Regions from separate parts of the Pantoea sp. C1E2 genome, predicted to be linked through region 2. Evidence: predicted binding sites of a transcription regulator. Region 2 holds the regulator's gene; each other region holds the start of a gene.
What was found. The regulator LexA, encoded in region 2, represses DNA repair genes until DNA is damaged. The targets are predictions, from matches to a motif close to TNCTGTATGTACATACAGNA.
Positions count from the first base shown of each region.

Region 1: the regulator LexA is predicted to act here: its motif matches at 4,216-4,235, upstream of ACXI0A_RS13590 (DinI-like family protein).
Region 3: the regulator LexA is predicted to act here: its motif matches at 7,244-7,263, upstream of uvrB (excinuclease ABC subunit UvrB).

Region 1 is NZ_JBSZHT010000002.1:2,821,845-2,832,208, reverse strand. Features, by position in the region: gene ACXI0A_RS13625 (diguanylate phosphodiesterase) at 1-813, opposite strand, end outside; gene ACXI0A_RS13620 (hypothetical protein) at 1,059-1,307, shown strand; gene ACXI0A_RS13615 (S24 family peptidase) at 1,365-2,012, opposite strand; gene ACXI0A_RS13610 (hypothetical protein) at 2,157-2,546, shown strand; gene ACXI0A_RS13605 (hypothetical protein) at 2,527-2,856, shown strand; gene ACXI0A_RS13600 (hypothetical protein) at 2,939-3,526, shown strand; gene ACXI0A_RS13595 (hypothetical protein) at 3,654-3,920, shown strand; gene ACXI0A_RS13590 (DinI-like family protein) at 3,940-4,179, opposite strand; gene iraP (anti-adapter protein IraP) at 4,351-4,644, shown strand; gene ACXI0A_RS13580 (DUF6388 family protein) at 4,841-5,164, opposite strand; gene yedD (lipoprotein YedD) at 5,313-5,780, shown strand; gene fliT (flagella biosynthesis regulatory protein FliT) at 5,853-6,206, opposite strand; gene fliS (flagellar export chaperone FliS) at 6,206-6,613, opposite strand; gene fliD (flagellar filament capping protein FliD) at 6,626-8,056, opposite strand; gene ACXI0A_RS13555 (FliC/FljB family flagellin) at 8,392-10,035, shown strand; one part of gene ACXI0A_RS13550 (IS3 family transposase) at 10,163-10,364, shown strand, end outside.
Region 2 is NZ_JBSZHT010000002.1:618,714-629,077, forward strand. Features, by position in the region: gene plsB (glycerol-3-phosphate 1-O-acyltransferase PlsB) at 1-1,848, opposite strand, end outside; gene ACXI0A_RS03075 (diacylglycerol kinase) at 1,975-2,343, shown strand; gene lexA (transcriptional repressor LexA) at 2,449-3,063, shown strand; gene dinF (MATE family efflux transporter DinF) at 3,190-4,512, shown strand; gene ACXI0A_RS03090 (CsbD family protein) at 4,676-4,888, shown strand; gene zur (zinc uptake transcriptional repressor Zur) at 4,959-5,480, opposite strand; gene ACXI0A_RS03100 (conjugal transfer protein TraF) at 5,933-7,183, shown strand; gene dusA (tRNA dihydrouridine(20/20a) synthase DusA) at 7,278-8,273, shown strand; gene pspG (envelope stress response protein PspG) at 8,498-8,764, shown strand; gene ACXI0A_RS03115 (NADPH:quinone reductase) at 8,949-9,932, opposite strand; gene dnaB (replicative DNA helicase) at 10,006-10,364, shown strand, end outside.
Region 3 is NZ_JBSZHT010000002.1:1,566,612-1,576,975, reverse strand. Features, by position in the region: gene ACXI0A_RS07680 (DUF1615 family protein) at 1-972, opposite strand, end outside; gene moaE (molybdopterin synthase catalytic subunit MoaE) at 1,055-1,507, opposite strand; gene moaD (molybdopterin synthase sulfur carrier subunit) at 1,510-1,755, opposite strand; gene moaC (cyclic pyranopterin monophosphate synthase MoaC) at 1,748-2,233, opposite strand; gene moaB (molybdenum cofactor biosynthesis protein B) at 2,236-2,751, opposite strand; gene moaA (GTP 3',8-cyclase MoaA) at 2,769-3,755, opposite strand; molybdenum cofactor riboswitch at 3,744-3,879, opposite strand; gene ACXI0A_RS07650 (uridine diphosphate-N-acetylglucosamine-binding protein YvcK) at 4,074-4,973, shown strand; gene uvrB (excinuclease ABC subunit UvrB) at 5,143-7,164, opposite strand; gene ACXI0A_RS07640 (ABC transporter ATP-binding protein) at 8,073-8,789, shown strand; gene bioD (dethiobiotin synthase) at 8,924-9,595, opposite strand; gene bioC (malonyl-ACP O-methyltransferase BioC) at 9,592-10,347, opposite strand; gene bioF (8-amino-7-oxononanoate synthase) at 10,331-10,364, opposite strand, start outside.

The DNA of each region.
Region 1 (10,364 bases), 2.2 Mb from region 2:
CTGCTCCGGTATTAAGCCGTTGGCTTCAATCTCTGCCAGCAAGATCTCCACGGCATTCGGCACCGTGACCAGCGACATGGGCAGCAGATTAATAGACAGGCTGTGATCGCCGATGTTTAAGAGGCTAGCGAGTTTGAACGCCAGCGTTTTCGATTGGATATCGGCGTGATAGATGGCATCACCCTCGAAGGAGGAGAAATACTCCTCGGGAGAACCGCCTTTGGCCGTGCGGATCAGTGCTTCGTACGACACTACGCGACAGGCAAAGGGATCGATAATCGGTTGGAAGGCGAACCGACAGTCTTGCAATGGAGCCACCCATTCGTCGGGCACTGTGCGTGCGGGTTCCTCCGCAATAAATTCCCAGGTATTCGCCGCCGGAATTTCAAAATAATTTTCTTTGTCGCGCGCAATCACAAAGGTACGCAAGAACTGTAATGCGCGATCGGCGTAGGTCAACTGGTAACGGGAAGTGCCTTTATCCAGTATCGCTTGCAGTACCGTGTCTTTATCATGTTCCCGCAGATCGAACAATTCCATCCCCAGATTGCCAAAGCGACGCGCGGGTGCAAAGTCATGCATCAGTTCCACTAAATTATGGTGGCGCGCGTCGGCACAAATACGCTGGTAAATACCCTGGACGGTGTCGCGAGGACCTTCCAGCAATTGAAAGAAGTGCAGGCCGTCAAACAACAATATGCCCGTTACATCCGACAATTTATTTTTCTTATTGGCTTTAGCAACCATATCTTCAAGAGTCCTGACCGGCACGTGGTCGTGAAGATGGCTGCGATAGAGGATGGTGGTGAGCATAACGACTGTCCGAACATCTATTTATTGTGGTGCCTACATTAGCAGGCTTCAGCCACGATCTATTCAAAAAAACGCGGGTATCCGTAAACTATTTTCCAAATAAACTGTTAACCGAAACGGCTAGCGGCCAGCGTCAAATCGGATTGTTAATTAATCGCAGCAGGGTAGTATTTACGATAAATATTTTCGATTGAATGGATTAATAAAAAGCGTATCTTGGCCCTCGTTAACCAGAGGTGAGCATAATGTTACGCGACTATTTAAAGATTGATGATAGCGACCGTTTAATTGAACAGAGCGTGTTAAGACTCAACAACCGCGGTCAGGAAGATGTCACTGAATGGCATATTGTGAGCGTAGACGGCAGGCAAAAAGGCAGCGTGACGCTGTTCAATAAGCTCTGCAACCGCCGCTCTTATAACGTTAACTATCGTATTACGCAGAAGGATGTGCACGGGAGGGTTGTCGTCGATCAGTTGACCGACGTATTGTAATAATTGCCGTAGTTTTGCTTGTTTTGACCCGCTCATAGGCGGGTTTTTTGCGTTTAACTATCTTGCACGATAGCGGCGCATTTCCATCATAGTTCCAATCAATTCAATCTTTTTCTCCGATGATGTCTGCACGGGAAAATCATCATTTAACGGGCGTAACGAGAAAATTTGTTCGTCGTGCTGTTCAGCCGTCAGGCGGTAAATACGCACCTGCGCCATACCATTAATTTGCGCCAGCACCACATCACCCGGTTGCGGTTCAACGGCAGGATCAAATATCAGCGTATCGCCAGGCCGGTAGTCAGGTTGCATCGCGGTATCCTCGAGGGTGATCGCCAACGCTGATTCACTCAGTTTGCTATCGCTATACAGAAAGCGGGTCGCCTGCTGCTGAATCAATAAGCGTTCCTCCTGCATCCAGGCAACCGCTTGCGTCAAACTGATCAAGGGCAAGGCGCTGACGTCACTGACATTAAGCGGGGCGGTAAACACCTCACCCTCACCATCAATAATCCAGGCGGCTGTGCATTGCAGCCATTCTGCCAACCGTAACAGGTTCTCTCCACGTGGGACGGTCTCATCCTTTTCCCATTGCGAAACAGCAACATGTGACACGCCAATGCCACTCGCTACCGCTTGCTGCGTGAGCTTCAGCGCTTTCCGACGGTTGCGGATGCGTCCACCCGCAGATTCTTTTTTCATCATCTTGACAACTCCGCTGTGTTTTACTTAAGTATACTTAAATTCATTAATTAAAGTAAACTTAAATTCTGATGTTGGCCGCGCAACTGGCAAGGGCGGACAACATGTTTCTTGGGCGGGTCCCTTGCCAGTGAAGAGAGGTGCAGCATGGAAAGTAGTTTGGTGACCAGCGTCGGTGCGCTGCTTCTCGGTGGCGGTGCGGCAGCTGTGTTCTGGAAACCCTTAATGGCCGGCATCGCGGCCATTGTGACCAGCAATCGCGCTGGCGGCGAGATCATCACCAGTTATAAAGAGCAGGTGATGCTTCTCAAAGAAAGCCACACGTTGATGCGTCAGGAAAACGATGACCTGCGAGTGCGGCACGATAGAAACCTGCGGCGCATCTCTTCGCTGGAAACCGATTTACGGCTGATTAAGAACGCATTGGGCATTCTGTTAGCCACCACGGAATCTGATCACAGCGAAAAATTCCGTATTCAGATCAATCAACTGATCACCACCCTGGAGGAGAGTCGCGATGGTGCAGATAAACAGTGAGTTTTCAGTGAGAGGGCATCGGCGGCAGTTACTGCTAGGCGGTCTGCTATTGATGCTGTCGCTGCTGTGTGTGGCGATGACCATCATGTTTGTTTTCGTCAATAACAGCGCAAACCGCCGGGTGGAAGATATTCGCCAGCAGTACCGCACGATTTCCGATCGACGGGAAGCGCGGGTGGCCGAACTGACCAGCCAGTTAGTCACGCTGCAGAAAAAGCTCGACGGCTTGCCGGATCGCACCGCCAACAAAACGGCGGACAAAGTGAAGCAGGTTGTGGGGGAAGACGCGCCACCCGAATCGACGCATTAAGGAGGCCATGATGAGTATTACCGAGCGGATTGCAGCCAGCTTCGGCCGACTGTGGTCTTTATTAAGCAAGAAGGAGAAAATTATGAGCGACCAAACTGTAATCGAAAATAGTGCAGCAACAGCAACACCGGATGCCAGCACGCTATCACCGTTAGAGAGTTTTGCTAATGAGGTGGCGGTGCCGACGGGGCAGGATGCCACAACGCCTGCGGTGAGTAGTGTGGCAGCACCGGATGCCGCAACGCCTGCGGTGAGTAGTGTGCCAGCAACGGATGCCGCAACATCAGCGGCGAGTGCGCCAGTTCTGGATGCCGCAACGCCCGCCGTAAGTAGTGCGCCCGTCCTGGATACCTCAACGCCAGCGGTAAGTACTGTCAGCGAGGCACAACCTGCGTCAGTTGCTGCAACTGCGCCGGATCTCACCCAGCAGTTGGCCACGCCGGACACACTCGCAAACGGTTCTGCCAGCGCCGGGCCTTCCTCGGCTTCAGGGGCCGGGATTCGCGCTGAACCGCCAGCAACGGGAGCCAGTACGGATGCTGTCAGTCAGGATATTAGTGCCAGCGTGAAGGACTTTGCTCAGGCGTTTAACTTTGTCGAAAGTGGCGTTGAGAAATTAGGTATAGCGGCAAAGGATGAGCTGATCGCACTTGCACGGAAGTATATGTAATGCTCAGGCGGCCTTCGGGTCGCCTTTTCATCTTCCGATTATTCTTAATGCGGTCTCGCTATTTTCTACTAACTTTAATCATTCAGACGTTATTTAAACGGGTTTAATTAGCGAAAAGGAAGATAGCATGAGTGATACAGAGGCAATCAAAACCAAAACTGACTACCTGCGTGATGTCACCTCCCAGTTAAAAGAGATGCGTCACTATGCGCAGACCAATACTGAGACGCTATCCAGCCACTGGTTGGCATTTGATGCAGGCGAGTACAAAGACAAAGAGTACGCAGGACGTTTTGACACGCTGCTCAACAAGCAGGGACAGCTGTTAGATGATATTGAACAGGCGATTCAGGATCTGGAGATCGCCATCAATCACAGCGAGCAAGAAAGCTAAGTTCCCCCGCGCTGGTGGCTTACTCGGCCACCAGCCACATCTCAGCTTCATCGAACATCTCTTCGACAATACGTGCCACCGTCGCTTTATCATTCTTACTCAGATCGGTATCAATGGCGTTTCGCTCCATTGGCTTGACGCGTACCTCGATCTCGGGAAATACGCGTTGCACGCGCTTCTCCAATTCCTGCAATATCATCTCACGTGCGCCCGGTAAACCGGCGACGTTGCGCTTATCGTAAATCAGCTCCACAAACATCAGGACAGTCCATTCTTTAAAGAGGGTGCGTCATATTACTGTAAATAAAAACAGTGGCAAGACTCGAAGCCCTGTAGGGAAGAATATTTTTCTTTCTGAGATGCGGCTAGCGTGATTTGCGGTGATAATCGACAGCGTTAAACAGGGAATTGGCTTATTTAGGGGGTAAACATGCGTCAACTGGTGATCGATATTTTGTTGAAAATGGCAAAAATGGATACGGAAGCAAAAGAGTTGGTGGCGCAGGTTGAGGCTCAGTCATTACTGATTGCGGCCTTATTGATTCAGGCGAAGCAGGATAACAACTTAACGATCAGCGACACCGTGCAGGATGCCATTTTGACTGCATCGCGTGCCGGGCAACAATTTTTACAGTCAGATGTGGATCTGCTGCTGACGCACATTAATCGTCTGTTGGCGGTGGCAAGTTATGTGGAAGTGAAAGGGATTGAGCGCGAGGGATAAGAAAAAAATACAACCTCTGGAGGGGAAATCCAGCAACACCTCCAGAGGCGGCGCAATAGCACCTTCGTTCAAGGACAATCTACGACCGAAGCCGTCAGATATAAGTTATACAACTTTTTCGAAGTTGTACAACTTTTTCCTTGCCGATTTGTGTGGTTGGAGGTGTGTTTGAGATGTATTTTTAGGGCCGCTTCGCTTAAAGCTCGTTTTTGATGCAGAACTCTTCCCACGTCATTCCCAGCGCTTCCGCATGAGATTTCAGGTAAGTTTCAATAGCTTCAGCGGCAACCGCTTTGTCGGGCTCTGCCAGTTGAATGGAAAACAGCATGCCATCCAGCTTCTTCTGACGAATGAACGCCGCATAAATGCGTTCAGCATGCCATTCGCGCAGCTGACGCAGTGAAAGGTTAGCCGCGCGCGCATCGCTCTCGGTTAGTTCATCCAGCGCGGCTTGAAAATCGGCGTGCGCAGTAAAAAACATCGTGCGCGCCTGGGCGTAATACTCTTCTGGGGTTTTCATGCGAATTTCCTGCTTATCGACTTGCGCGCTAGTGTAACGTGCGCGAACTGTCTTGTCAGGCTCAGCTGGGTTTTCACCGAGATTCCTTGCGTAACTTACGCGAAAAATTATAACGTAGCCGCCATTGATGCGAGTGTAGGGACCAAGAATGAAAAAGTGGATGATACTGGCCGCGCTGAGCTTAAGCGGATGTGCGCAAATCAGCAATTATGATGAAGCGGTAAAAACGCCGGCACCAGTGGAACTGCAAGGTAATTGGCAAACCGTCGGACCGCAGAGCAAGTTGATCAGTGGCCAGGCGATGGGCAGCCTGATCATTGGCGCAGAAGGCGACACGCTGGATTGCCGTCAGTGGCAGCGCGTGATTGCCAAGCCGGGCAAGTTAACTCGTTTGGGAGACGATTGGGTCAACGTGACGCGTCAGGTACGCGTGATGCCGATTACGCTGGAGAACGGTGAACTGCGCTATGACGGCTTGCGCATGCGCAAGGTCGAGCGTCCAACCGTTGAGTGCCAGCAAGCGCTGGAAGAGGTGGCAAAGCGTCCTAAGGACGCGGTGATTCAGGATATTACGCCGGAGATCATGCAGCCGGTTTCGGTGCCTGCGCAGAAGTGATTTTCTAAGCACAGAACACAACAAAAACGGGCGAGCATTTGCTCACCCGTTTCTCATTCAGCCCGCCGTGAATTAATTCTGTGGCAGATAGACATTGCCTTGCTTGCCGTACGCGCTCATCACCGATTTCTGTTTCGATGACTGGCCCACCAGTTGCGTCAGCTCGTCCATACGCAATTTCAACAGACGTTTGACTTCACTCTCATTGTCGAGGATATGGCGCAGTACCGGACGCAGCTGGTCCTGCAACTGGCTGGAGGGCGGCGCCGCTTCGGTCGAGCGGGCCAAAGTTTGCACCGCACTGACGTAATCCACTTCCTTTGTAATCAGGTCATCCCATTCGCCGTCTGCGGCCAGGCGCAGCATTCCATGGCTGAGATCGAGTAACTGTTGGTAAACGGTAATCAGATGCGGTGCGTTTTTCATTAAACGGCGTCCTGAAGGTGTTGAGGTTGAGCGACTTCTTTCCAGGCATCCGCGATGTTGCGCAGAAGACCTTCGACTTCTTCAAGGGCTTCTACGTCGTTACGCAGATTGGCCTGTATTAAACGGCGGACCATATAGGCGTAAAGACCTAGCAAATTGTCAGTAAGTTCATCGCCTGACTGCCCATCCAGGCCCTGCTTTAGTCCGCTTTCAATGATGTTGATGGCTTTGGAAATCGAATTTCCTTTTCCCTGAATATTGCCATCCTGCATAAACAGGCGAGCACGGATTAATGCGCTGATAGCGCCGTCAAACAGCATAGAGATTAATTGCTCTTGGTTGGCGCTCATTACTGAGCTTTCCACACCAATTTTTGCATAGGCCTGGGTGCCATTTGCGCTGTACATGGTCACTCCTTGTTAAGAAGAGCTGCTGGAGCTCGACGTCATGCTGTCGAACTGCTGAGTTAAATAGGTACTGGTGCTGTTCAACGAGTTCATGGTGACATCAAGCTGTGTAAATTGTGCTTTGTAACGCGCGATTAAATTGTTGATACGCGTATTCATGTCATTGTACTGCTCGGTCAGATTATTTAGCGTCTTGCTAACACCATCTTTAGCCGTTTGAATACTGCCGGTGGAAGAGAGCCAACTGGTAAGGTTTGTCGCTAAGGTGGTGGTGATGCCGGTAGTCTTACCATCACCGACAAACATCTCTTTGATGCCGTCTGGATCTTTTTTCAATTCAGTTGCGAGCTTGTCAGAATCCAGTGTGAGTTCACCCGTAGTTGGGTCAGAGGAAATCCCAATTTGAGACAACGTCTTGTAATTTGATGAGCTAGCTGAGTTGGTCAGCATGCTTTTAATTTGGGTCTGAATGCTGCGCAGCGTGCTGTCACCGACTAAGGCACCATTGCTAGAGTCCTGTGTATCCGAACCTACATCTACAGATGTGTACTTAGTAAGAGTGTTGAATTGACCAAGCAGCGTATTATAAGCATCAACGAAATTAGAAATTGCAGTGGTGGCTTTAGAGGCATCCTGCGCAACAGTTAACGTCTGATTACCACTGGTGGTGTCATTAAGATTGAGCGTAATACCTTCAAGAGCATCGCTAATGGTATTGGTGCTACTGGTTATTGCGACATTATTAACCGTCAATTCAGCATCCTGGGCTTTAACACTCAGGTCCATCGGGTTGTCGGTGTCAGACTTATCTTTATCAAAACCTACAATAGCGTTAAGCGTATCGTCTCCAATGACACTAATTGAGGACACAGCATTTGCTTCACCGGTTTTTGATGCTGTTAGAGATAAACGGTATTGGCCATCCGCCACTTTAATAATACTGGCACTGACTCCCGCATCAGCACTGTTGATGGCATCACGCATACCTGTTAATGACGTCTGGTCCGCAGTTAACGAGATATCTTTACTGGTTCCATCTGCCAGTTTGATGGTCATCGTACGGGTAGCAGCAGTGCTGTCACCGAGTGCATCAGTGTTACTGGTTTGCACTGCAGAAGTGAGTGTCTGAGCCTGAGCAAGTTGGGTGACACTAATGCTGTATTTCCCTGCGACAACGGACCCAGATGTTGTGGCACTGAACGCACTGCTGCTACTGGTGGCAGTAGTAGCTGAGAATAGGTCAGCACTGTTTAATGCTGTGTTCGCAGTTTGAAACGTGGTCAATGCGCTGGATAAGGTGCCATAAGCGCTTAACTTAGCAGTATAAGCAGTTTGTTGAGTGGAAATAGGCGTTAACGACGCTTTTTCAGCAGTCGTCAAACTATCCAGGATACTGCTTAAGTCGAGGCCTGAACCGACACCGAGGGTAGAGATACTAGCCATGTTTTTTCCTTATCATGTCGACACGGAGAGTGAATACCCGGGTTATCGGCGTTGAATGAGCAAAGTTTAAAATTATTTATCTGCGAGTGATAAACCGAATAAGGCATATAGAGAAGGGTATTTCTGGCGCTAGAAAAATGATCAAGCGGCACTAAAGAAGGTCGGGAATAGGGCGATAAAGATAAGCGTGACAGGCTTAAGTGAAAAAATTTTGCCTGGTACTAAAAAAAATCTAAAGGTTGTTTGAAGGCAGACGATAACAACTTTGACGGCGCTGAAGCCGGCGGGTTGAAGCCCACACCTAAACCAAAGACTTGATTAATAGGAACTTAACCATGGCTCAAGTAATTAACACCAACAGCCTCTCGCTGATCACACAGAACAACATCAACAAAAACCAGTCTGCAATGTCTACCGCTATTGAGCGCCTGTCATCTGGTCTGCGTATCAACAGCGCAAAAGACGATGCAGCAGGTCAGGCAATTGCCAACCGCTTCACCTCTAACATTAATGGCCTGACGCAGGCTGCTCGTAACGCCAACGACGGTATCTCTGCTGCGCAGACTACTGAGGGCGCGCTGTCTGAAATCAACAACAACTTACAGCGTATTCGTGAACTGACTGTACAGTCTCAAAACGGAACTAACTCAGATTCAGACCTAGACTCAATTCAGGATGAAATCAAATCACGTCTTGATGAAATTGACCGCGTATCAGGCCAAACCCAGTTCAACGGCGTGAACGTCTTGGCAAAAGATGGCAGCATGAAAATTCAGGTCGGTGCAAATGATGGTGAAACCATTACTATCGATTTGAAGAAAATCGACACAACCACACTGAATTTGACTAGCTTCAACGTAAACGGTAAGGGCGAAACTGCCAACACTGCTGCGACTTTGAAAGATCTTTCTGGTTTCACTGCCGCTTCAACTAGCACTGTAGGCGTAACTCAATATACTGATAACTCAGCTACTGCATCAAGTGCACAGATTCTTGCGGCCGCGGCGGCAACTTCAGGTAGTACAATTTCAACACAAGCTGACGTTGGATTTGGTGCACCTACAGCAGCTGTTACTTACACCTTTGATAAAGACAGTAACACCTATAAAGCAGCAACAGCTGGTAATGTAGAAAATGATGACGTTACTGCATTCCTTAATCCACAAGCTGGCGATACAACTAAAGCAACTGTTAGTATCGGCGGAAAAAATCAAGATGTTGTAATTGATAAATCAGGCAACATTACTGCTGCTGATGACGGCGCGACTTTATACTTAGATGCTACTGGTAACTTGACCAAAAACAATGCTGCAGGCGATGATGCTGCAACAATGACTGGTTTAGCTGGTAATAGTGTTGCAACTAAAATCACAACAGACAAAGGTACATTCACTAGCACTGGTACTGCCGGTGACACTGCTTTCGCTGCAACCAACGTAAAAGTTGATGGTGATACATTAGCAAATTCAGTAAAAAATGGTACTTACACTGCTACCGTTTCAGGTAACCCGTATACCGTTACCAACGGAACAGCTGCCGGTGCGTTCATGAATGATGGTAAATTGAGTACTACCGCACCAACATACTTTGCTCAAGCTGATGGTTCAGTAACTACAACCGAAGACGCTTCACTTGGTAAAGTTGTATACAAAACTGCTGACGGAAAACTGACTACTGATACAACGACTGCTTCTGAAAGCACTGCGGATCCATTGGCAGCCTTGGACTCAGCCATCAGCAGCATTGATAAATTCCGTTCAAGCTTAGGTGCGATTCAAAACCGTCTGGATTCAGCAGTAACTAACTTGAATAACACCACTACTAACCTGTCTGAAGCACAGTCTCGTATTCAGGATGCTGACTATGCTACTGAAGTTTCAAACATGTCTAAAGCTCAGATCATCCAGCAGGCGGGTAACTCAGTGTTGGCAAAAGCCAACCAGGTGCCACAGCAGATTCTGTCTCTGCTGCAGGGCTAATCGCTCTAAGCTTCTAGCTTATCAAACCTCGCTTCGGCGAGGTTTTTTTATGACGGTGACCTGCTCCCCGTTGATTAATACACCGCGATGTTAGTAATGTCTTCATAAGTCACATGAGGACATCCCCATGAAGAAGCGATTTTCCGACGAACAGATCATCAGTATTCTCCGCGAGGCCGAAGCCGGGGTTTCAGCCCGGGAACTCTGCCGCAAGCATGCTATTTCAGACGCTACCTTCTACACCTGGCGCAAGAAGTTTGGCGGCATGGAGGTTCCTGAAGTGAAGCGGCTCAAGTCACTTGAAGAGGAGAACGCCCGTCTCAAGAAGC
Region 2 (10,364 bases):
GTGGTGAATGTTGTTGCGATAATAGGTCATCAGGACTGCCTGCTCGCGCGGCAGAATGATGATGTCGCCAATACTGTCTTTTTCCGTCTCGAACTTATTCATGCCCATGGCGTGATCAAGCAGCGCTTCGGCAGTCATATCCGGCACGGTCGCTTCTGGCGAATAAGGCACGTTACGCAGCAGCTGGGTATAGCATTCCAGTTGCTCAATCAACTGTTCACGCGTCAAAGAGCGCTGACGTGAAGCCAGCAACGCGGTGACGCACAGGTTCATGGCATTGGCGGCACCGGCTTCGTTGATACGCACCATTAGACGTGCCGCGATGTCATTCACCGTCGGCGTCATCCATGCCGGACGCAGTGGCTCAATCGGATCGATCGCATCACGCCATTCCGGCACGTTTTTGTTCAGGTAGTTCATCAGCGGCAAGGGTTCGCCGAAGTTGACGTAGCCCTGACCAAGATTGCGCAGTTTGCGCAGCCCGCGAACCATCTGCAGGAAGCTTTCTTTCTCTTTGGCCGCGCCACGTAGCTCTTTGGCGTAAGTCCCCACTTCCATGACGTGTTCATAACCGATGTAGATCGGAACGAAGGTAATCGGGCGACTACCGCCACGCAGCATGGCTTGCAACGTCATCGACAGCGTGCCGGTTTTAGGATCCAGCAGTCGGCCCGTACGCGAGCGTCCACCTTCAACAAAGTACTCTACCGAATAACCGCGGCTGAACAGCTCGCCCAGATATTCGCGGAATACCGTGGAATAGAGCTTATTGCCCTTGAAGGTACGACGGATAAAGAAAGCGCCCAGGCGACGGAAAATCGGACCCGCTGGCCAGAAGTTCAGGTTAATGCCCGCTGCGATATGAGGCGGAACCAAACCCTGATGGTAGAGCACGTAAGAGAGCAGCAAATAGTCCATGTGACTGCGATGGCAGGGCACATACACAATCTCGTGGCCATCTTGCGCCAGCTGACGCACGCGCTCGCCACCATTGACGTTGATGCCCTGATAGAGACGGCTCCACAGCCAGCCCATGACGCGGTCGGTCACGCGGATGGCTTCATACGAGAAGTTAGCCGCGACTTCTTCCATCATCTCAACGGCGTTCTGCTGGGCCTTCTCGTGCGAGATTTTTTTGCTGCGCGCTTCATCTTCAACCGCTTTTTCAATCGCTTTGGATTGCAGCAGCTTGTTGAACAGATCCTGACGCGCAGGCAGACGTGGGCCTACAGCAGCCAGGCGCTGACGCGCAAAATGAATGCGTGCCACGCGTGCCAGCTTTTGGGCAATCGACTTATCGGTACCGTGCTCCGTGGCCATCTGGCGCAGGGAAACGGTCGGCGAGAAGCGCACAAAGCTGTCACGTCCGTGCCACAGAATGGCGAAGAATTTCTCTATGCCATTAAGGATGCGCAGATGCGGCGTGTCTTCACCCTGAATTTCGCGTCCTGGCGCACGACCAAACATCACCGCAACCGGTAACATTTGTACGTCGAGATCAGGATTACTGCGGTGCAGATCGAGATAGTCGTGGAATAGCTTCACGGACTCAGGATTTGCTACGAAATAGGGGAATACGCGCGGGCCATCGTGAATAAACACATGACGTGGCAGCAGAGTGCCATCGATCTCCAGCGGGGCCAGCGGATCGGGCAGATCATGGTTGAGACACTGCGCCCGTAATGTGAGCAGGTCAGCCTTTGAATCGTAAGGCAAAACATACATCACTGGACGAGTCGGATCGATCCCATGTTCAGAGACAGGATCGGTCGGAATGACCTTACTCTTTACTAAAAAAGAGAGTGGTAAATTCAATAGTTTGTAATAAAGTTTACGCCAACCTGACATAGACAACTTAAAGCCTCTTGTTAGCAAAGCGCGGCAAGCATACCAGAAAGTAAATCGAAGATCTGTGGCTGCACCATCTCATACAGCCCACTCATTGACGCCAAATCACCTCAAGGGTTCCACAGCATGGCAAATAACGTCACCGGTATTCAAAGAATAGTGAATGCAGCCGGTTATTCCTGGCAGGGCCTGCGTGCCGCCTGGCAACATGAAGCCGCATTTCGCCAGGAAGCCATTGCTGCACTGGTGGCCATTGTGGTGGCCTGCTGGCTGGATGTCGATGTGATTTCCCGAGTGCTGATGATTGGCTCCGTGGTGTTGGTGATCATCGTTGAAATCCTGAATAGCGCCATTGAAGCGGTAGTCGATCGCATTGGGCAAGAGCGCCATCCCTTAGCGGGACGAGCAAAAGATATGGGCTCAGCGGCGGTATTGCTGGCTATATTACTGGCTCTGTTTGTCTGGATCGCGCTGCTCTGGTCGCATTTGCGATAGGTATTCCAGAATCTTCAAACCGCTGATTTTTCCCTCTGTTTTGGTTTTCATTTCGCCAATACCTGTATATACTCACAGCGACTGTATAAACAACCAGGGGGCGGGATGAAAGCGTTAACAGCAAGGCAGCAGCAGGTCTATGATCTGATTCGCGACCATATTAACCAGACCGGCATGCCGCCAACGCGTGCGGAAATTGCTGCGCAACTGGGTTTTCGCTCGCCCAATGCGGCGGAAGAACACCTGAAAGCATTGGCGCGTAAAGGCGTCATTGAGATTGTCTCAGGTGCATCACGTGGTATCCGCCTGCTGATGGAAGAAGAAGTCTCCGAAGGGCTGCCGCTGATCGGCCGCGTGGCTGCCGGTGAACCGTTGCTAGCTCAGGAACACATCGAAGCGCACTATCAGGTTGATGCCAATCTGTTCAAGCCTACTGCCGATTTTCTGCTGCGCGTCAGTGGTATGTCGATGAAAGACATCGGGATTATGGATGGCGACTTACTCGCTGTGCATAAAACGCAGGAAGTCCGTAATGGCCAGGTTGTGGTGGCGCGCATTGATGACGAAGTCACCGTCAAGCGCTGGAAAAAGCAGGGTGCCATTGTGCATCTGCTGCCTGAAAACACCGATTTTCAGCCGATTGTGGTCGATACCCGTGAGCAAGCGCTGACCGTTGAAGGTCTGGCTGTGGGCATCGTGCGTAACGGCGAATGGCTCTAACCTCTCGTTGAATTCCCCCGCTGCGGTTGGTCGCTGTGCTGACCGCAGTCTGATACATTGATTTTCCTCTTCAGGCTGATTGCCGGTTAATGGTCCAATTGACCAGCGCAACAATGGAACGGGCGAATGCGGCTGTTTTCCTCTTCAGATAAAGCATTGTGGCGGCTGGCGCTGCCGATGATCCTCTCCAATATTACCGTTCCGCTACTCGGTGTCGTCGATACGGCAGTGATTGGTCATCTCGATAGTCCCATTTATCTCGGCGGCGTGGCGGTGGGTGCGACAGCGACCAGTTTCATCTTTATGTTGCTGCTGTTTCTGCGTATGAGCACCACCGGTTTGACCGCACAGGCATTTGGTGCGAACGATAAAACCGCACTGGCGCGTGCGTTGACGCAACCGCTGTTAATAGCCCTGGTGGCGGGCGTGCTGTTTGTATTGCTACGTACCCCCTTTAGTTTTGTCGCGGCCTCGTTAATGGGCGGCAGCCCAGAGGTGCAGCATCAGGCACAAATCTTTATCAACATCCGCTGGCTTAGCGCACCGGCAACGTTAGCCAATCTGGTGATATTAGGCTGGTTGCTCGGCGTGCAGTATGCGCGTGCACCAATGGTACTGCTGATTGTCGGCAATCTGGTGAATATCCTGCTCGACCTCCTGTTTGTACTTAAGCTGCACTGGGGCGTTGCGGGTGCAGCGGCAGCGACTGCTGTGGCGGAATATGTCACGCTGGGCGTGGGGTTGTGGATGGTGGTGCGCGTGCTCAAGCTGCGCGGTATCTCTTTCAGTCTGCTAAAACAGAGCTGGCGTGGTGATGCAGCACGGCTGTTTCGCCTCAATCGCGACATCATGTTGCGCTCGCTGATGGTGCAAATCTGCTTCGCGTCCCTCACCCTGCTTGGGGCTCGTTTGGGGCCTGATATTGTCGCTGTAAATGCGGTATTGCTGATGTTCCTCACTTTCACGGCCTACGCGTTGGATGGTTTTGCCTATGCCGTAGAGGCCTGCTCGGGCGAAGCTGTGGGAGCGAGAGATCGCAGTCGCTTGTTATTGATTTGGCATGCCGCCTGTCGGCAGGCCGGTATCGTTGCCCTGGCGTTTGCAGCGATCTATGCGCTAACCGGCCCCCAAATTGTGGCGTTGCTCACCTCGCTTGAATCACTGCGTGAGATGGCCGATCGCTATCTGGCATGGCAAGTGATTCTGCCGTTGGTCGGAGTCTGGTGCTATCTGCTGGATGGTATGTTTATCGGCGCCACGCGCGGGCGTGAAATGCGTAACAGCATGGTGATAGCCGCTATAGGTTATGGACTGGCGCTGCTGACACTCCCCTGGCTCGGTAATCACGGTTTATGGCTGGCGGTAGCGGTATTCCTCACTCTGCGGGGCGTGACGCTATGGTGGGTGTGGCGCCGTCACTGGCGGCATGACACCTGGTTTGGTGCTTAAATAAGCGAAGCGTAACCTACAGATTAATCTGTATTTTTTGCGCAATCCCAACTGGCTACTATAATTATCTCAAACGGCGCAATTGAGTAGCGCGTTGTGTGGGTGATTACCCTATTTCTTAGGGGATCATCACATCTCACTCAGGATGATGTGGAGGATTATTATGAACAAAGACGAAGCGAGCGGTAACTGGAAGCAGTTCAAAGGGAAAATGAAAGAGAAGTGGGGCAAGCTGACGGATGATGATATGACTGTCATCGAAGGTAAACGCGATCAGCTTGTTGGTAAAATTCAGGAACGCTACGGCTATGCGAAAGACCAGGCTGAAAGCGAAGTGAAAGACTGGGAAAGTCACAATAAAGACTACCGCTGGTAGCTTTTAGTGAATTAAGGAAGATGCTCCTACCCCGCCGATCACCCGTCGGCACGGCACAGGGAAGTGCCACTCAACCTTTTCTTACCCTCTTCTTCATATCCGTTTCATGGTCATGTTTGCAGCTATCATGATGTTTACAGGCAGCGACTTCAGCGCAGTTTTCGCATAAACCATGTGCTTCAATTACCGTGTGACGCAAAGAGAACCCCGCCTGATCGGCTAATCCCGCAATGATTTTCTCCACGCCATGTGCATGCTTTTCACTGACCGCAGCACAACCATCACAGACCAGCATCACTGACGTATGTGCAGGCTCGTCGAAATGGTGGCAAACCACATAGCTGTTATTCGATTCAACACGATGAATGAAGCCCTGCTCCAGCAGAAAATCCAGCGCGCGATAGATGGTCGGCGGTTTTGCCTGCGGCTCGCTGATGCGGAGTTGATCCAGCAGATCATAAGCACTGATCGAACCATTCTGCTCAGCCATTAAACGCAGCACTTCAGCGCGTTGAGTGGTCAGGCGCACGCCGCGGTCAAGACAAAGGGATTCTGCCTGAGTGAGCAGTTGTGCGGGCGTGAGGTTTGACATAAGTGTTCTCCAGGTTGCATGCGATGTTATTTTATCACACAAATTTTTACCCTGCTGTGATTGCTTTTTACCCGGTTAGTGTCCAGAAAAAATTTGGCTAATCAATTAATTAACTTAACCTTCCTCGTGTGCTCGTTACATCTCTTTTTACAGACCCTCTATTAGATCAGTGATATAGCGTAATTATCACACTACTTTTGCTTTGCAACTCACCGGCTTAGCGTCTAAGGTTCAAAAGGTCTTAAGTAATATCTGGTACCAATTTAGGCTTTGTTCATTTTTCTGCATAACTAAACAGCAGAATGGTGTGGTTGCATCCAATTCTGCGAACAGCAGTGCTATTTCCTTTTAATTCACAGCAATGATGCGTTAGCCAGGGTTCAGAATAGCGGCTAACTAAACTGTTTCGTTTCTGAGTTATTCAGCGACATTTCAAAGGTGATGGCAGGCTCATGGTGAAGACATTATTCAGGCACAAAAAAGTAGCTTATCTTGTTGGTTTGAATGCAGTATTTCTTTCTTCTTCAGCTCTGGCAGCAGGTACCTGGTATGACGCGCGCAACGATGCCATGGGTGGCACCGGCGTCGCTTCATCAACATGGAGTTCAGCGGTGCTGGCTAACCCGGCATTGATGACCAAAGCCAAACCTGAAGATAGCGTCAGCGTCATTTTCCCTTCAGCCGGTGTGCAGGTTACCGATAAAGACAAATTAATTAACAAAGTCGATGACATCACGGACAGTGTTGATCGCTACAAAGAGGTGATCGACAACCTGACGTTTGCTGACTATTTAAGAGGTTATCCGGAATTAAAGGCCGCTGCGGGTGACATGGCCAATCAGCTGGATGATTTAAAGGGTGATAAAGCACACGGTACAGCAGGTGTCGCTTTTGCTGTTACGGTGCCGAATGAGACGCTGCCTTTTGCCTTCATTACTAAAGCCTACGGAACAGCCAGCGTGCAAGCTAACGTTGTGGATAGCGATATTACCTATCTGCGCGGTGTGGCTAACGGCACGGTGATCCCCGTTCCGGGCGATCAGGATAAATTGAGTTCGAGCGGTCATGGTCTGGCAGCATTAGTCACGGACTATGGTGTGGCACTGGCACATGAGTTTGATGTCGCTGGTCATCCGATTTCCGTTGGCGTAACACCTAAGCTGCAAAAAACCTGGCTGTATAACTACACCGCAAGTATTTATAACTTCGATAAAAGCAACATCAACAACAGCCAATACCGCAGTTCCGATACCGGCTTCAACATTGATGCAGGCATCGCGACCGACTTTGGTGAGCATTGGACGTTGGGCGTGACGGGGCAAAACCTGATCTCACGCGACATCGACACCAAAACGGTGGAAGGCTACCGCGATACCTATCAAATCCGTCCGCTGGTCACGACAGGTCTGGCCTGGAACTATGGTCCGTTCACGCTGGCTGGCGATGTTGATTTGACGCAAACCAAGCGTTTCAAATCAGAAGAGAGCAGCCAGTATGCAGGCGTGGGTGCGGAGTATCGTGTGCTGGATTGGTTAGCGCTGCGCGCAGGTTATCGTGCGGATATGAAATCCAACGATACCAATGTGTTCACCGCAGGTCTTGGCGTTTCACCGTTTAACAATACCGTGCATCTGGATCTTGCTGGCACAGTGGGTGATGACAATACCGTGGGCGGCATGCTGCAGCTCGGATTTAACTTCTAAAACCAGCAATAACGGGCGGCTGTGTCGCCCGTTATTGCTGTGATATGATTGCGCAGATTCTCGTCACTCACTAACTCCGGATTTGCTGCGTTTCATGACCGATACTTTCTCTTCGCAACGTTTTTCCATCGCCCCGATGCTGGACTGGACCGATCGCCACTGTCGTTATTTCCACCGCAAGTTAAGCGGCGACACGCTGCTGTACACCGAAATGGTGACAACGGGCGCCATTATTCATGGTAAAGGCGATTACCTCGCTTACAGCGAAGAGGAGCATCCGCTGGCGCTGCAGTTGGGCGGCAGCGATCCTGCGGCACTGGCGCAGTGTGCCAAACTGGCGGAAGAGCGCGGCTACGACGAGATTAACCTCAATGTCGGATGCCCATCCGACCGCGTGCAGAATGGGCGTTTCGGGGCCTGTCTGATGGCTGACGCCGCACTGGTCGCCGATTGCATTAAAGCAATGCGCGATGTGGTGAGCATTCCGGTCACAGTGAAAACCCGTATCGGGATTGATGAGCAGGACAGCTATGCCTTCCTGTGTGATTTTGTTGGTACGGTGGCTGATAAGGGCAACTGCGATACCTTTATTATCCATGCGCGTAAAGCCTGGCTTTCAGGTTTGAGCCCGAAAGAGAACCGCGAGATTCCCCCGCTGGATTATCCGCGTGTATACCAATTGAAGCGTGATTTCCCGGCGCTGACCATGGCGATTAACGGCGGCATTAAGACGCTGGAAGAAGCAAAACTGCATTTGCAGCATATGGATGGTGTGATGATGGGCCGCGAAGCGTACCAAAATCCGGGCATTCTGGCGCAGGTCGACCGGGAGCTGTTTGGTCGTGATACGCCTCTAATCGATCCGGTCGCGGTGGTACGCGCGATGTACCCTTACATCGAAGCGGAGCTGAGCAAAGGCACTTATCTTGGCCACGTTACACGTCATATGCTGGGTCTGTTCCAGGGAATCCCTGGCGCGCGCCAGTGGCGTCGTCATTTAAGTGAGAATGCTCATAAGCCGGGTGCCGATGTGCGCGTGCTGGAAGCGGCACTGGCATTGGTAGCGGATAAGATTCCACAGGAAGCCTGATTTTAGGTGAGGCGCGGAAGGCAAGAGAGCTTGCCTTTCCCGTCCATTGAAAGAGGCATGGCTGTAGTTAGTGCGGTTTAAAACGCGCCAATGTTTAGTGAATTTCATCACTGTTGAAAAGCACCCTCTAATAATAATGCCCCGATTTTCAATAGATTAAGTATCAATCCACTTTGGCACGCATCTTGTAATGCACTCTGTGTTACTTACACAGGAGAGCCTTCGTGGAAATTTTATTTGTTATCGGCTTTTTTCTGATGCTGCTGCTGACTGGCGTTTCGCTGCTGGGAGTTATCGCCGCATTGGTTGTCGCCACCGTTGTGATGTTCCTCGGCGGGTTGTTCGCGCTTGTTATCAAATTGTTGCCATGGCTGGTGCTGGCGGTAGTCGGTGTCTGGCTGTATCGCGCTTTTACCACGCCGAGCGGTGAAGCGAAATTGAACAGACTAAAAAGAAAAATCAGTAAGTTAGAGAGACGGAGTTGGCGCTAATTGCGGAGGCGATCACAGAGTCGATAATTGCTTAGTACGAATCTGCAATTAAACATATTTTTTACTTATGTTTTCTGTCAGGATGCGTAAAGTAATTCAAAACGAATTCATCGCCGCTGACCCTACACCAGCGCGAACTATAAAAAGAAAGAAAAAAGGGCTTCCTTCGGGAAGCCCTTAACTTTTATGGAATCAGTAAGCTGGAACCTTGCGTAGCACGGCTCTCCAGAACCTGATGGGCGCGCACCGCATCCCTCAAGGCAAACTTCTGTTCTTCCGGCACTTTCAATTGAATTGCTCGGCTGGCGATCAATGAGAACAACTCGTTGCTGGCACTATCCAGTTCCTGGCGATTGGTGATGTAGCCAAATAGCGAAGGGCGCGTGACAAACAGCGATCCTTTCTTGTTCAGAATACCCAGGTCAACACCGGTAACGGGGCCTGAGGCATTACCAAAACTCACCATTAAGCCATGACGACGCAGGCTATCGAGAGAAGGTTCCCAGGTATCTTTCCCTACCGAGTCATACACCACCGCGACTTTCTCACCGTTGGTCAGTTCACTGACGCGCTGTGCAATATTCTCTTCGCGATAGTTAATGGTTGCCCAGGCGCCGGCATTTTTTGCAATCTGCGCTTTTTCGGCGGAACCCACGGTACCAATCAGATGTGCGCCCAGCGCTTTAGCCCATTGGCAGGCAATCAGCCCAACGCCACCCGCTGCGGCATGGAACAGGAAGATCTCATCGGCTTTCACTTTATAGGTCTGGCGCAATAAATATTGTACGGTCAGGCCTTTCAAAAACGAGGCCGCGCCTTGTTCAAAGCTGATGCTATCCGGCAGGATCACCAGACGATCTTCCGCCACGTTATGCACTTCGCTGTAGGCACCCTGCGCAGCCTGGCAATACACCACCCGGTCACCTGGCTTGAAGCGTGTCACGCCTGAGCCAATACGTTTCACCACCCCTGCGGCCTCTGTGCCCAGCCCGGACGGGAAAGCCGTCACCGGATAGAGCCCGCTGCGCACATAGGTGTCGATATAGTTGATGCCAATCGCCTTGTTTTCGACCTGAACTTCATGTTCGGCGGGATCGGCCAGCTCAAAATCGACCCATTGCAGTACCTCCGGGCCACCGTGTTGGTTGAACTGAATACGCTTTGCCATTCTGACTCCTGTGATTGTTCATCCTGGGACGGTATACTTGCGCGTCCCTTTCACGATCGGTAATGCATTCACTATGGCAGGAAATAAACCCACCAACAAATCCAACGAACCCCGCGATCGTCAGCTGGAAGGCGTGAAAATGCCGCCGCACTCTATTGAAGCGGAGCAGTCGGTGCTCGGTGGGTTGATGCTGGATAACGAACGCTGGGATAACGTCTCCGAGCGCGTGGTGGCGGATGATTTCTTCAACCGTTCGCACCGCATGATCTTCTCAGAAATGCAGCGTCTGCTGGAAATGGGCCAGCCAATTGACCTGATCACGCTGTCTGAATCGCTCGAAACACTGGGCGAGCTGGAGATGGCCGGTGGCTTTGCGTATTTGGCCGAGCTGGCGAAAAATACGCCAAGTGCGGCGAACATCGGTGCTTATGC
Region 3 (10,364 bases), 950 kb from region 2:
GCGTTTGCCGGCCATTTTATCGGCCAGAATAAACGTCTGTTTCCAGAGTGTGCTGTTGCTGAAACTTTCCGTATCGCCCTTCTCCAGATCGCGACGGATTTCCCGGTTGCTCATATCCAGCTGCTTGCTCAGCGTGCGCACCGCCAATTCGGTAGAGCCCGCTTGCTCGCTGTCGTACATAATTAAGTCGCCGTCCAGTGCCAGTTTGATGCCACTGGCACGCGCCACTGCCGCCTGGAAGGCCGCATTGCGGCTGGCGTACCATCCCGCATTGAAATCGGCAAAGCGGTACAGCATCTGGCTGTAATCCGCCGGATAGCCGAGCAAATGCAGCGTACCGAAATAGATGCCGCCGCGACGCGTGAACACTTCACGACGAATCGAGCCATCGATCGAATACGGGTAGCCTTTGGCATGCGCTTCGGCAAATTCGATACTGACCTGCATTGGCCCGCCGGTGTGAATCGGATTGAGATTGCCAAACAGCTTCTGCCCCATCGGCACCATATCGATAAAATCATCGAAAATCGCGCTCAGCTCTTTCTCACTGCGCACTTTATCAAGACGCGCGGCGTAGCTTTCACCGGTGGGAGATTTAATCAGTAAGGCGGTGCGCACCAGGAATGCCGGAACGTGCACTTTGGCGGCGCGGCGATCAATTTCACCCCAGGCGATTTTAGGTAAACCGGGCACCGGCGCATCGGCATTAAAATTGGATTCCTGATCGGCCACGGCGATCACCGCACAGACGTTACTGGCGCTGGGATCGATCTGCTGGACGCGAAACGCGGTATAGATGTCATCCGCCCAGGTGCTTTTTTGGCTGACATCGCCTGGCAGTAACTTTTGAATTTGGGATTTGACGTCGGCGGGTTGACGCGCAGGTGCCTGCGGTTCTTTTTTGGTACTACATCCGGCCAGTACCAGCGCGGTGAGCAGCGCCGCGCCTTTGAGCATTTTAGTGGTATTCATCTTGTTCCCTGACAGGCCAGCAAAACCCGTACCTTAACGTTTTCAGCTAGCTGCGGCTATCAGAGCCTACGGATTTTACGCGTTACTTCCAGCGTTCGGCGGCTTGATGATCGCTGTCACGTGCATCGACCCAACGATCGCCCTGTTCGGTAGCTTCACGCTTCCAGAAAGGTGCACGGGTTTTCAGGTAGTCCATGATGAACTCGGTGGCGGCAAACGCACTGCTGCGATGGGCGCTGCTGACCCCCACAAACACAATTTCATCACCGGGGAACAACTCGCCCACACGATGAATCACCGTCACCTGCTGCAACGCCCAGCGCTGACGCGCCTCTTCAACAATTTCCGCCAGCGCCTTTTCCGTCATGCCCGGATAGTGTTCCAGCGTTAAAGCGGCCACGCTATCACCGAGGTTGTGATTGCGTACTTTGCCGGTGAAGGTGACGACCGCGCCGTCACTGTCATGCTCAGCAAGCTGCCGATATTCTTCACCGACATCGAAAGGGTCAACGCCGACGCGAATGCGAGTGGTCATGTTCATCCTCCGGTCACCGGCGGGAAGAACGCCACTTCATCGCCAGCACGCAGCGGATGGCTCATTGGCACCAGCGTTTGATTGACCGCTGCCAGCAACTTCCCGGACTCCAGCGCCAGCGCCCAGCGGTCGTTCTTCTCCGCCAGCGCCGCACGTAAGGTCGCCACATCCTGATATTCCGGTTTCAGCTCTAACGCGCTGGTGCCGGTCAGCTCGCGTACCTGGGCAAAAAACAGCACTTTAATCATGCATCACCGCCTGGAAATCGCCGGATTTACCGCCGCTCTTGGTGAGCAAACGTAGCTGATCGATGACGATGTCTTTCTGTACCGCTTTGCACATGTCGTAAATGGTCAACGCGGCCACCGATGCGGCGGTCAGCGCTTCCATCTCAACGCCGGTTTTACCGGTCAGACGGCAGCGTGACGTCACGCGCACACGGCTGTGCTCAGGCTCCGCCACCAGCGTGACTTCCACTTTGCTCAGCATCAGCGGATGGCACAGCGGGATCAGTTCCCAGGTGCGTTTTGCGGCCTGAATCCCGGCAATGCGCGCCGTGGCGAACACGTCGCCTTTATGATGGCTGCCGTCGATGATCATCTGCAGCGTTTCCGCGCTCATCAGCACCAGCGCTTCGGCCTGGGCTTCGCGAACCGTTTCATTTTTGCCGGAGACGTCCACCATATGGGCTTCGCCAGCGGCATTGATATGAGTGAGTGATGACATGCTTACAACTTCTTCAAATGAGAGACAAAATTACAGGGACGCGTGCGTGCATCCAGCTGTTCTTCAATGATGCGTTCCCAGCCGCTGCGACAGGCGTTGGTCGATCCCGGCACGGCGAAAATTAGCGTCTGATTCGCCAGCCCGGCGACCGCACGTGATTGCAGCGTTGAGCTGCCAATCTCTTCGTATGAGATCATGCGGAACAGTTCTCCAAAGCCGTCAATTTCACGGTCGAACAGAGGCAGCAGCGCTTCCGGCGTGCTGTTTTTGCTGTTGAAGCCTGTGCCGCCGTTGACGATCACCACCTGCACATCATCGCTGGCAATCCAGCGCGACACCGTGGCGCGAATGCGATAACGGTTATCTGGCACAATCGCGCGATCCACCACCTGATGCCCGGCTTCCGCCAGCGCCTCACGCAGAAAATCCCCTGAGCTGTCATTGCTGGCATCGCGACTGTCCGAGACGGTCATCACCGCCACATTCAAGGCGACAAACTCGCCGGTAGGTTTACCCATGGCTGTAACTCCTGTGTTTAGCCGCCAATGAAAGAGAGGTTTTGTGTGATGCCGGTATTGCCCTGATGCAGGAAATGCGTCTGCTTTTTCTGGCCGAGACTGTGGGCAATCCGCGCCTGTAATTCATCCTGCTGATCGTCCGATGCCAGTAAATCGCGCAGCGAAACACCGCCGTCGCCAAACAGGCACAGATGGAGGTTGCCCATTGCCGACACGCGCAGACGGTTGCAGCTGGCGCAGAAATCTTTTTCGTAGGGCATGATTAAACCGACTTCGCCCTGATAGTCAGGATGGCGGAACACCTGCGCCGGACCGTCACTGCGTCCACGCGGCTGAAGCTGCCAACCCTGCAGGATCAGCTGATCGCGGATCACTTCACCTGAGATGTGATGACGACGGAACAGATCGCCACCCTCGCCGGTTTCCATCAGCTCGATAAAACGCAGCTGAATCGGACGGGTGCGAATCCAGTCTAGGAAAGTCGCCAGGCTGTGGCTGTTGAGATCGCGCATCAGCACGCTATTGATTTTGACCTTCTCGAAACCGGCGTCAAATGCGGCATCAATACCGGCCATCACTTCCGCGAACTTGTCCTGCCCGGTAATGGCGTGGAACTGGCGTGCATCGAGGCTATCAACGCTGACGTTAATGTTGGTGAGCCCGGCATCACGCCACGCGCGCACGTCACGCGCCAGTCGGTAGCCGTTGGTGGTGACAGCTATCTGGCGAATGGCATCGTTTTCACGCACCGCTGCAATGATATCGGTGAAGTCGCGGCGCATAGAAGGTTCGCCGCCGGTCAGGCGCACTTTTTCCGTGCCCGCAGCCGCAAAGGCACGCGTCACGCGACGAATCTCGTCCAGCGAGAGGAAACTTTTATTGTGATTACCGTTCGGTTTGTAGCCGTCCGGCAAACAGTAGGTACAACGGAAGTTACACACATCCGTGACCGACAGGCGCAAGTAGTAGAAGCTGCGCGCATAGGCATCTGTAAATTGTGGCACCTGAACACCTTTCCAAATACGGGAGATGCAGTCATTTCTTTCTGCACCCTGGCAGCGATGCTGCGGCCAGGCATCCATATCGTTATGACTTAGGCATGCCAGGCTTTGGGAGTCTGTTGTCATTGTGGACAACACGGTTAATTCGAATGGTAGCGCGAATTGTCCCTCGCATCCATCAGTGAATTTCGCTATATATATTGATACATAACGTTTTTTCACCGCATTTTCGCCGCAGGATACGGTAAAATGCGCGACAGATATTGATACACATCACTTCAACTGCACGACAACCTGCAGTTGTCAGTTAAAAGGAACAGCATGAATTGTACCCTGGCAGATTTGGATCGTGTGGTGGCACTCGGCGGCGGGCACGGCCTGGGTCGCGTGATGTCCGCGCTGGCACCGCTGGGCTCGCGCCTGACCGGCATCGTGACCACCACCGATAACGGCGGATCCACCGGACGCATTCGCCGTTCAGAAGGCGGTATTGCCTGGGGTGATATGCGCAACTGCCTGAACCAGCTGATCATGGAGCCGAGCGTGGCGTCGGCGATGTTTGAATACCGCTTTGCCGGTAACGGCGAACTGGCCGGACATAACCTCGGTAACCTGATGCTTAAAGCGCTCGATCATCTCAGCGTGCGCCCGCTGGAAGCGATTAACGTCATCCGCAATCTACTGAAAGTCGATGCCTTTTTGATTCCGATGTCGGAGCAGCCGGTGGATCTGGTGGCACAGGATTGCGAAGGCAATATGGTGTACGGTGAAACCGCCATTGATGAGATGAAGCAACCGCCACAAGAGTTGATGCTGCATCCCAATGTCACTCCCACCAAAGAAGCCCTGGATGCGATTGCGGAAGCAGATTTGATCCTGATTGGCCCTGGCAGCTTTTACACCAGCCTGATGCCGATTCTGTTGATGGAAGAGATGGCGCGCGCAATGCGCCGCACGCCGGCCACCATGGTATTTATTGGCAATCTGGGACGCGAGTTAAGCCCGGCCGCCAGCCTGACGGTGGCCGATAAACTGGCGATGATGGAGAAAGCGATCGGCAGGCGAGTGATTGATGCCGTTGTCGTGAGCCCGTCAGCAGACGTCAGCGGCGTGGAAGATCGCCTGATTGTGCGCGAACCGCTGGAGGCCGCCGATATCAAGTATCGCCACGACCGCCAGCTGCTGCGGATTGCGTTGGAACATGCCATTCAGGCAGTTTAACCTCGAGAAGGCAGTGCGCATGAATGCGCACCCTACGAGGGCGAACGTTAAGGATTTTACGTAGGGTCGCAATTCAGATACGACCGGGCACCTAGGTAATAGATTAGATCGGGCACATAGGTAACACATTTGTGCCCAGTCGCTCCGGGTGATACCTCTTTCTGCACGGTCAGGAGGCGGCGATAAACAACTCGCGCAGCTGGTGTAACTGGTCACGCACGTTGGCGGCCTCTTCAAACTCCAGATTTTGCGCATGCTGCTGCATCTGCCCTTCCAGCTCACGGATTTTCTTCTGCATCGCTTGTGGGGTAAGTGCCAGATAGTTAGCCTCTTCTTCTGCCGCCACGCGTGAAGTGGTTTTGCCCTTACCGCGTGTTTTCACCACGTTTTTGCCCAGCTCAAGAATATCGGTAATTTTCTTGTTGAGGCCCTGCGGCACAATGCCATTCTCTTCGTTGTAATGCTGCTGCTTCTCGCGACGACGCTCGGTTTCACCCATCGCACGTTCCATCGAAGGCGTGATCTTATCGGCGTACAGAATGGCCTTGCCGTTGATGTTACGCGCCGCGCGGCCAATGGTCTGGATCAGTGAACGTTCAGAGCGCAGGAAGCCCTCTTTATCCGCATCAAGGATCGCCACCAGCGACACTTCCGGCATATCTAATCCTTCACGCAGTAAGTTGATGCCGACCAGCACATCAAACTCACCGAGACGCAAATCACGAATGATCTCCATGCGCTCCACGGTATCGATATCAGAGTGCAGATAGCGCACCTTCTCGCCGTGTTCCACCAGATATTCGGTGAGATCTTCAGCCATGCGCTTGGTCAATACGGTGACTAACACACGCTCGTTAATCTCCACGCGCTTACGGATTTCAGACAGCAAGTCATCTACCTGAGTGGCCACCGGACGCACTTCCAGAATCGGGTCTAACAAGCCGGTGGGACGCACTACCTGATCAATGACATCGTCACCGGATTTTTCCAGCTCATATTTACCCGGCGTTGCCGAAACATAAATCGTTTGCGGTGCGGCTGCTTCAAACTCTTCAAAGCGCATCGGACGGTTGTCCAGCGCCGACGGCAGGCGAAAACCATATTCCACCAGCGTCTCTTTACGTGCGCGGTCACCGCGATACATCCCGCCAATCTGCGGAATAGTAACGTGGGATTCATCCACCACCAGCAAACCATCGGCTGGCAGGTAATCAAATAAGGTTGGCGGTGGCTCGCCCGGCCCACGACCCGAAAGGTAGCGCGAGTAGTTTTCGATCCCCGAGCAATAGCCCAGCTCATTCATCATCTCAAGATCGAATTGAGTACGCTGGCTAATACGCTGCTCTTCCAACAGCTTGTTGTTGTCCATCAGCGATTTACGGCGATCCACCAGCTCGACTTTAATATCTTCCATCGCCTGAAGAATACGCTCGCGCGGGGTCACGTAGTGGGTCTTAGGGTAAATGGTAAAACGCGGGATCACCGACTCAATCTGGCCGGTCAGCGGATCGAACAGCGACAGGCGCTCAACTTCCTCATCAAACAATTCCACACGCAAGCCGATGTCGTCGGATTCAGCCGGGAAGATATCGATCACTTCGCCGCGCACGCGGAAGGTGCCGCGCTGGAACACCTGGTCGTTGCGGGTGTATTGCAGCTCCGCCAGACGGCGCAGGATACTGCGCTGATCGATAATCATGCCGCGCGTAAGGTGCAGCATCATTTTCAGATAGAGATCGGGATCGCCCAGGCCGTAAATCGCAGAGACCGAGGCCACCACAATCACATCACGACGCTCCAGCATCGCTTTGGTCGCCGAGAGTCGCATCTGTTCAATGTGCTCGTTGACCGCCGCATCCTTCTCAATAAAGGTGTCGGAACTCGGCACATAGGCTTCAGGCTGGTAGTAATCGTAGTAAGAGACAAAAAACTCCACCGCATTATCCGGGAAGAATTCTTTCATCTCACCGTACAACTGCGCCGCCAGCGTTTTATTCGGCGCCATCACCATCGTCGGGCGATTGAGGTCGGCAATCACGTTGGCGATGGTAAAGGTTTTGCCCGATCCGGTAACCCCGAGCAGGGTCTGATGTGCGAGCCCATCCTCCAGCCCTTCTTCAAGACGACGAATGGCCTCAGGCTGATCGCCTGAAGGTTTGAAATCAGAATTGAGTTTGAAGGCTTTACTCATGGTTTTGCGGTTCCTGCGGAAGAAGTCAGCGAGCAGGCTGATAATTCTACTCTGCTATGCCGAATTTGCCAGAAAAAAATACTGGATATATTTACAGATATCTTGCACGATGACGGGGAAAGCACTTGTTTCGCTTCAGTGCAATTTAAGCGGCAAAAGGCAAAAGCGTGTTGCGCAATGTTATCCCCAAGGCCGAGACGCTTTTAACATTTGTCAAGAGACCGTCATTAAATTGCAGTCCGATGACAAGGCAGAAAAATCTCAGGCTTGCTTTTAACTAACCTGCTGATTTTGTTCATAATGACTCTAAAGTCCAGTTTCTCAGCATAATGTATGCAGGCCGCGTATTTCCTCGCTTCCAACCGGTTTTCAGTCGCTAATGCACAAGGTTATCCACAGGAATAGTGGATAACTGAATCCAGCCCCGAGCCCATCAGCTGTGTATAATTTTCCCCGCACTTATCCAGGCGTGCGAAATATTTTTTTTTGCGTTTTTTTTCTGCCTGCCTAAAACCGCTTTAACTATCCTTTTTACAAGTCAAGCACCATTGTTGTCGTAAAAACCGTGCCTTAAGACCACTTATTTCTTCAGTGATTGCCTTATCAGTGAACAGATGCACCAGAAACGTTAAGCATTCAGCACCGTCAAAGTGCAGTCAGGTTATTACTCAGTGGAATTATTAAGCATTGCTCACCTTTTAAGCCCGTTTTTACCTGATTCTGACTCAGAATATCCCGTTCCACTAACCTGGCCTGGGAATTGCAACAGATCAACGATGGAGTGACGAGTCCATACGGCTTGCCTTGCAGGCCATCAACAGCAGTGTCCACCTTAATCGTGCACGACTGTATGCCAGACGACACAGAGCGGGAGCATTCAGGCAAATAATCTGGAAGGAGTATGTCAGATGCTGAGTTTACGTTCGGTGAATCAGTTTTACGGTCACAACCATATCCTGTGGGATGTGGATCTCGATCTGCCACCAGGCACCTGTACCGGTGTGCTGGGCAGCCCTGGCATGGGTAAAACCACGCTGGTGAACTGCATTATGGGTCGCTTGCCTATCAATAGTGGCTCGATGATCTGGCAGGAAGATGGCTCGCCACCGGAGAATTTGTTGCTGCAGCCCACTGAGCAGCGTGCGCGCATGGGGATCGGCTACGTGCCACAAGGTCGCCATATCTTTTCGCAGATGAGCGTGGAAGATAATTTAATGATTGCGCTGATGGCCGCACAGGACGGTCGCAGCCGCGCGATTCCTGAAATGGTGTTCGATCTGTTTCCGGCGCTCTATTCGTTACGTCATCAACGCAGTGGCGAATTGCCGATGGATCAGCAGCAGCATCTGGCCCTGGCGCGCGCCCTGGTGCTGCAGCCTAAACTGCTGATTCTGGATGAGCCGACTGAGGGCATGTCACCCTGGCTGGAAGAGGAGATGGGCAATTTAATCCGTCGCCTTAATCGTGACTATGGCTTAACCATTTTGCTGCTGGAGCAGCATGTCTCCTTTATCCGCCGCGTGGCTGATTATTTCCTGCTGCTGCACCGTGGTCGCAATGTGGCGCAAGGTAAAGTCGCTATGCTGGATGATGTGACGGTGAATAAGTGGCTGACAGCGACTTGATGCTCTGCATGACCTGATGCGGCGTAATGCCTTGCGCGTACCTGAAAGCCTGACGATGGCTAACAGATATGCAAGACATTGCGCCGCTACCGCTTAGCGAGTGGTTCGCCAGCACCGGTCAATGCGAAAGGCATTCACTGCGGCAAGGTCAGATACTGCCCGCACTCAGCCTGCTGTGCTTCGCTGTCCAGATGGGGAATTTCTCCGAGGAACGGCGCATCGATACGCTGACGCAGCGTCGCCATATACTCGGCATGTCGCTTACCCGGCGGCTGAATATCATTGGCGATCCAGCCTGCTAACCGCAAACCACGCGCCTTCACCGCTTCCGCCGTCAGCATCGCATGGTTGATGCAGCCAAGCTTTACGCCCACCACCAGAATCACCGGCAGCTGTTCAGCTTCGACCCAATCGGCATAGGTCTGCGTGTCGGATAACGGCGTGAACCAACCGCCCGCCCCTTCTACTAACACCCATTCGGCCTGCTGCTCCAGCGCGCGCAATCCGGCTGATAAAGCAGAAAAAACGATTGGCCTGCCCTCTTCCGCACTCACAATATGCGGTGACGTCGGCTCGACAAACGCCAGCGGATTCACCTGCTCATAACTGAGTGTCAGGCTGCTGTAGCGCTGCAACGCCAGTGCATCGCTGTTGCGCACACCCTCTGGAGTGATCTCACAGCCCGAGGCCACCGGTTTGTAACCTGCGGTGCATAAACCCGCCGCGCTTGCCGCCTGAAGCAGTGCGCCACTGGCGACCGTTTTTCCCACTTCGGTATCGGTTCCGGTAATAAACCAGCGTGTCATTTGCTCAAAACTCCGTACATCAAGTGATAACTAAGACGATAACCCTGCGCATCCTGCGGCCAGTGCTGCTCCAGTTGAGTGAGCTGCGAGCGTGTGAGCGGTTGTGCGCCACGGCCGTCGTGCAGATGCGTAGCACCAATGCCTTTCAGAGAACGCATGGCGCTCAGCGCGCTAGGGAAATGCAGCGTGATAACCTGCAACTGACTGTGCAGTGGCAAGCCAGTGGTTGCTGCGGTGAATTGCGCTTCACTGAGAAAACGATTGGCATGCTGGCGACCATCCAGCCGAGCCCAGGCTTCATGCACTTCATGCAGTGATCCATCGAGCAAGGTGGAGAACAGCACGCTGCCGCCCGTCCGCGTGACGCGCAAAAACTGCTGCAACGCCAGACGCAAATCGCTGCTCCACTGCACCGCCAGATTGCTCCACACGCCATCGACGCTGTTATCGGGCAGCGGCAGATCATCAATATCGCCATGCAGATAGTGTTGCGCCGAGCGCTGCTCACGCGCGGCGTCCAGCATGTCGCAGGAAAGATCGAGGGCCGTCAGTTCGCGTCCACGATCGCGCCAATAGCGGCTGTACCAGCCGGTGCCGCAGCCCGCATCCAGCAGATGCGGCCCGAAACCGGCAGGCGCCAGCGCCAGTAGCGCATCGCCGCTCTGGCGTTGCAGCTCGGCATGCTGCTCATAATGCTGTGCCGCACGACCAAAGGCTTTGGCGATAGCCTGCTTGTTAACCTGCAGCGTCATACAGCGCCTCCAGCAGA